Regions from separate parts of the Methylobacter sp. Wu1 genome, predicted to be linked through region 2. Evidence: predicted binding sites of a transcription regulator. Region 2 holds the regulator's gene; the other holds the start of a gene.
What was found. Region 2 encodes HrcA, which represses chaperone genes, less so after heat shock. Its sites were predicted from a motif close to TNTTAGCACTCNNNNNNNNNGAGTGCTAANA; they were not measured.

Region 1 (3,146 bases), on a different contig from region 2:
AATAGCTTTGATGCCGGTATCGCGGATGCCTTCTTTAGGCTGGATGGCAGGGAAGGCTTCCAATTGCGCGCGAATATCGGGCGAGGTATTGAACAGTAGCCAGTTTCTGTTATCGGTGCTTACGGCAATGGATGATTGGGTGCGGGCTTTGCCGTTCATTTGATTGTGGCGCAAGCGGTGACAATTATGGCAATTGCAGTTCCATTGAGGAAAACCGCCGCCAGCGCCTGAACCTAAAACTCTGATTTTCATAGTTTGGACGGTATTTGAAAAAAGCTGTGAAGAAACGAATGATACGGGAATAAAGACAAGCAGGCAAAAAAAAGGGGCTCATGCGAAGCCCCTTTTTACTCTGAACCGAATGGATTAACGGTTATAGATATACATTGTTACTTCGAAACCGAAACGCAGGTCTGTGTAACTTGGTGTTTCCCATTTCATCGTATTAACCTCCAGAAGTTTTTTATGTTATAGGCTAGCTTGATCAAGTAAGCTGGCCCGAAGTATACGATGAACCGTTTTTTTACGCAACTTTTGGCGGGAGGCGTTTGTCTCCTACGGAATTCAATCATTGGTTGAAACCGATAAAAAACAATTAAATTCGTCAGATTTTTAATTGATTTGTTCGGGGTGTTTTTTTCTTGTAAGAGAGTATTATCCAATTTCACCTAAAAATAATAATAGATATTGATAAAATCATGAGGAGGTGTTATGAGTGGAGTCATTGTGCTGTTTTTGGGCATGATTATTCTTGCGGCGTTTTCTTTTGCGCCATTGGGTTATTTCATTTACAAGTTTTCGCAGAAAAACGCCAAGCCTTTCGGTGAAACCGAACCGCATGGCGACAGCCCGTCTGTGATAAATGATCTAGCGGAGAGAGCAATTAGTTTAGCTAAGGGGTTGCTTAGCAAAAAATAATATTTCATTTTGGACTTTCCGGATGCTCCTGGAGGTCCGGAAAGTCCTTCTCCAGCCATAAAATTCAGACAGCACTGCAGGTCGGGCAGTTAGGGTTTTTTCGCAATTTCATGGTGTTAAATTCCATTGTATAGCCGTCGACCAACAGTAACCGGCCGGTCAGCGTTTCCCCGATATTCATAATCAGCTTCATGGCTTCCAGCGCTTGAATGCTGCCGATAATGCCCGTAATAGGCGCTATCACGCCATTGGTTGAGCAGGTCTGTTGCTCCTCACCGTCGTTACGATACAGACAGTTGTAGCAAGGGCTGTCATTCTTGCCCGGCGTAAATGCGGCTACTTGGCCTTCAAAGCGTATGGCTGCACCTGATACCAGCGGGGTTTTGTGTTTGACGCAGGCGTTGTTAATGGCAAAACGCGTTGAGAAATTATCAGAGCAATCCAGTACTACATCGGCCGACACCACAGCTTTTTCGAGCTGATCACCTTCCAGCCGCTTTTTAATAGCCTGCACGTTTATTTCCGGATTTAGATTTTTAAGTGTCCGCTGGGTTGAAATTACTTTATCAATCCCTATATCGCTGGTGTGATGAGCAATTTGCCTTTGTAGATTGGACAAGTCTACTTCATCATCATCATAAATTGTGATGCTACCGACACCGGCAGCGGCAAGATAGATTGACGCGGGAGATCCAAGGCCTCCGGCGCCAATAATCAGTATCCTGGCTTCCAGGAGTTTTTGCTGCCCTTCAATATCAATTTGAGGCAGCATGATTTGACGGCTATAGCGTAATAGTTGGTTGTCATTCATTAGTCGTGTGGTTTCCGTATAAGGATAAGAGATGATGCCAAAGAACTTGACAGTCTGCAAAAGCTGATTATTATTAGCACTCATTGCCAGAGAGTGCTAACAACTGGATTAACCTTTTATATTTAACTGTTAGGAGACATTAATGAAAATACGTCCGTTACACGATAGAGTGATTGTTAAACGTGTTGAAGAGGAAACAACCACCGCAGGTGGTATTGTTCTGCCTGGCTCTGCGGCAGAAAAACCAAGCCAAGGCGTGGTTTTGGCCGTAGGTAACGGTAAAGTGCTGGATAACGGCGATGTTCGTCCATTGGATGTTAAAGTCGGCGATAAAGTACTGTTTGGCAAATATGCCGGCAACGAAGTTAAAGTTGACGGTGAAGAGCTTATCGTTATGCGTGAAGAAGACATCATGGGCGTTTTAGCTTAAGCCCGAGTCTTACTTAATCACAATCATTTTTAACATAACAAATTAAGGAATAAAAATGGCAGCAAAAGACGTATTATTTGGCGATGACGCGCGTAGCCGCATGGTGAGAGGCGTTAACATTTTAGCAAACGCAGTAAAAGTAACATTGGGCCCTAAAGGCCGCAATGCGGTACTGGACAAAAGCTTCGGTGCACCGACCATTACTAAAGACGGTGTATCGGTTGCGAAAGAAATCGAGTTGAAAGACAAATTCGAAAACATGGGCGCGCAAATGGTTAAGGAAGTAGCTTCAAAAACTTCCGATGTAGCCGGCGACGGTACAACCACTGCGACTGTATTGGCCCAAGCTATCGTTAATGAAGGTCTGAAAGCTGTTGCCGCCGGCATGAATCCAATGGATCTGAAACGCGGTATCGATTTGGCTGTATCTAAAGCAGTTGAGTCTATAGTAGCTTCAGCTGCGCCTTGCACAGATAACAAAGCCATTGCGCAAGTGGGTACTATCTCTGCAAACTCTGACGAGTCTGTAGGCCAGATCATTGCTGAAGCGATGGAAAAAGTCGGCAAAGAAGGCGTAATCACTGTTGAAGAAGGTTCAGGTCTGGACAACCAGCTGGATGTCGTAGAAGGCATGCAGTTCGACCGCGGTTACCTGTCTCCTTACTTCATCAACAACCAGGACAGCATGAGCGCTGAACTGGACAATCCGTTCATCCTGCTGTACGACAAAAAAATCTCCAACATCCGCGACATGTTACCGGTACTGGAAGGCGTTGCGAAATCCGGCCGTCCATTATTGATCATCGCTGAAGATGTGGAAGGCGAAGCGTTGGCGACTCTGGTGGTCAACACGATTCGTGGCATCGTTAAAGTTGCTGCGGTTAAAGCGCCGGGCTTCGGTGATCGTCGTAAAGCCATGTTGGAAGATATTGCTGTTCTGACAGGTGGTACTGTGATTTCTGAAGAAGTCGGTCTGTCTCTGGAAAA
Region 2 (3,146 bases):
CCAGCGCTGGGCCTCAGGCGCATCGGCCAGATCAAACTCCAGGTTGATTTCGGCGCGTTTGGCTTCGGGGCGTACATAGCCTGAGTCGGCCCGGTCACCCAGGGCGAGCCCCAATGCGGTCAAGAGTATGGATTTGCCGGCCCCGGTCTCGCCGGTAAGCACGGACATACCTTTTTCAAGGTCCAGGTCCAGCGATTTGACAACGGCAAGGTCGATGATGTTAAGGTTCAATAGCATAGGAATTAAATATGATAACCACTGCTCCAGTTTAATTTGCCCCGCAGTATCTGAAAGAAGTCATGGTCTTCGGGGTGCAGAATTCTAATCGGTTTCGGATCTTTTTTGATCAAAATTTTATCGCTGATCAGCACGGCCGGAATTTCAATTTGATCGCAGGTAACCAGTGCATTGATTTGCTTGGTCTGGCAGAAGCTGATTTCAATTTCAGCGGAATCATCGATGACGATCGGGCGATTGGTCAGGGTATGGGGGTTGAGCGGCACCAATACCAGCGCATTTAACGACGGATGCAGAATCGGGCCCCCTGCGGACAGGGAGTAGGCGGTCGAACCGGTGGGCGTGGAAACAATCAAGCCGTCGGAGCGTTGAGAATTGAGAAAGACGCCGTCAATCTTGGTCACGATTTCAATCATGCTGGGCGTTACCCAGCGATGAATCACCACTTCATTGACGGCTGTTTCTTCGTGAATGACCTGTTCGTCACGGACGATTTTGGTCCGCAATAAACAGCGTTTTTCTTCAATATAGTGGCCCTGGAGCATGCGGTGCAATCTGTCCGGCAGTTCGTTGGGCGATATGTCGACCAGAAAACCGAGACGCCCCAGATTGATGCCAATCAAAGGAATATCATATTCGGCAATGGCCCGTGCGGCAGTCAAAAAAGTACCATCGCCGCCAACCGCGATAACCAGATCGCAATATTGGCCTAGTTTGTCCATAGGGCGGGATTCGGGCTGATTACGAATAAACCGGGCGCTGTCCTTGGCAATCAGGACAGTGAATTGCCGGCTTTTTAAAAAATCATAAAGAATTGACAGGGGCTCAGCAATGCTGGGGTCACTGGGTTTGCCTATGAGGCCAATGGTTTTGAAAGGGCTCTGCATTGCCGGATACAAGTCAAAATGAATTGGATTATACAAAAACCTCAGTAAAGCAACCAGTTTTACCGGCAGAAGATGTTTGGGGTTCTCATGAGGAGGAGCGAAAGGCCTTCTTTAATAATAGGCAGTTTTAAGAAAAAGGGTTTTATTGACAACAAACCGTTGAGCTGATATTTTGCGGCGCTGGCACTCGCTCGGGTGGAGTGCTAATTATGATCTTTTAGAGGTTGATGTGAGTACTGATCAAGTTTTAAACGAAAGGTCGCTGCAATTGCTGAAAACGCTGGTTGAGCGTTATATCAGTGACGGTCAGCCGGTAGGCTCAAGGGTTTTATCAAAAGACTCGGGCTTAAACTTGAGTCCGGCCACCATCCGCAACGTTATGGCCGATCTTGAAGATTTGGGGTTGGTGCATTCGCCGCATACCTCGGCTGGACGCGTGCCCACAGTCAGCGGTTATCGCTTGTTCGTAGACAGCCTGTTGACAGTCAAGCCCTTGAAATCGGAAGAGTTGGCTCGATTGCAGCAGGGTTTATCAGTCACTGATAATAATGGTGATGTTATCGGCGTCGCCTCTCGTCTGCTGTCGGAATTGACCCGTATGGCCGGGGTCGTGACTTTGCCTAGGCGGGAAATGCTCTGCCTGCGGCATATTGAATTTTTGTCTTTATCCAATACGCGTGTATTGGTGATTTTTGTTACCAATGAGCAGGAAGTCCATAACAAAATCATTCATACTGCGAAGGCGTTTAGCGCTGCTGAATTGCAGCAGGCGGCGAATTATTTGAATTCAGTTTATTGCGGCCGCAGTCTGGTTTCAGTGCGGCAAGCAGTTTTTGAAGAGTTGAAGGAAGATCAGGCGCGCATGAATCAGGGTATGCTTGATGCGATCAAAATGGCGCAGCTGACTTTCGAGCAGGACAGTGAAAAAGAAGATTACGTGCTGACCGGCGAAACCAATTTAATGGGTTTTTCAGAGTTGGCGGATATGGACCGGCTGAAAAAATTATTTGAAGCATTCAGTCAAAAACAGGATGTGATTCATTTGCTGGATCAATGTATGAATGCAGAAGGCGTGCAGATTTTTATCGGCGAAGAATCCGGCTATCAGGCCTTCGATCACTGCAGCCTGGTTACATCATCTTATTCGATTAGCGATGAGGTGGTGGGTGTGCTGGGCGTCATCGGGCCGACACGCATGGCTTATGAGAAAGTTATCCCCTATGTCGATATTACGGCAAAATTATTAGGCGCAGCCTTGAATCAAAAATCATCGTCCCCATCATAACTAGCATCTGTTTTCTTTCGCGCGATTGGGCGCGAAAACCCATTTTTATATTTTGAGGAGCTATAGCGAATGAGTAATGATCAGGAAGTGCCTGAATCTCAGGTTGAAGCCGAGGTTAAAAAAGAAGAGCCAGTTGGTGAAGTGATTAACGGAGAGCAGCTGTTGTCTGAACCGACTCTTGAAGAACTGAAGCAGCAATTGGTGCAGGCCGAGCAGAAAGCTCAGGAAAACTGGGACAAAGCAGTTCGTGCCCAAGCGGAGATGGAAAACCTGAAGAGAAGGACGCAGAAAGATCTGGAGAGCGCGCATAAATTTGCGCTGGAAGGGTTTGCCAAAGAGTTGCTGCCGGTATTGGACAGTCTGACATTAGGACTGCAGGCAGCTACTGGCGACAGCCCTGAAGTGGAGAAGTTTCGCGTGGGCAGCGAATTGACGATCAAACAGTTTGAATCGGTATTCGCCAAATTTAACATTGAAACGATCGATCCGGTCGGCCAGCCTTTTAACCCCGAACATCATCAGGCTATGGCCATGCAGGCCGTGGAAGGCGCCGAGCCTAATACCGTGGTTAATGTTTTCCAGAAAGGCTATTTGCTGAACGGGCGCCTGTTGCGCCCTGCCATGGTCGTGGTTGCCAAAGTCCCCGAAAAACCGGCAGAAGATACACCAAGCAATAATAAACAGGCTTGAAGAAGATAAAACAATCCCCATATTAAGAACAACTTTTAACATTTACA

Region 1: groES (co-chaperone GroES) is a predicted target of HrcA. The motif match lies at 1,801-1,831, and genes of this name have one in related genera.

Annotation. Positions count from the first base shown of each region.
Region 1 covers NZ_JAZHOC010000049.1:26,860-30,005, reverse strand. The annotation lists gene pqqB (pyrroloquinoline quinone biosynthesis protein PqqB) at 1-252, opposite strand, end outside; gene pqqA (pyrroloquinoline quinone precursor peptide PqqA) at 367-441, opposite strand; gene V2P20_RS08500 (hypothetical protein) at 712-918, shown strand; gene V2P20_RS08495 (molybdopterin-synthase adenylyltransferase MoeB) at 983-1,729, opposite strand; gene groES (co-chaperone GroES) at 1,872-2,159, shown strand; gene groL (chaperonin GroEL) at 2,215-3,146, shown strand, end outside.
Region 2 covers NZ_JAZHOC010000071.1:18,217-21,362, reverse strand. The annotation lists gene recN (DNA repair protein RecN) at 1-237, opposite strand, end outside; gene V2P20_RS15465 (NAD(+) kinase) at 243-1,124, opposite strand; gene hrcA (heat-inducible transcriptional repressor HrcA) at 1,354-2,409, shown strand; gene grpE (nucleotide exchange factor GrpE) at 2,479-3,099, shown strand.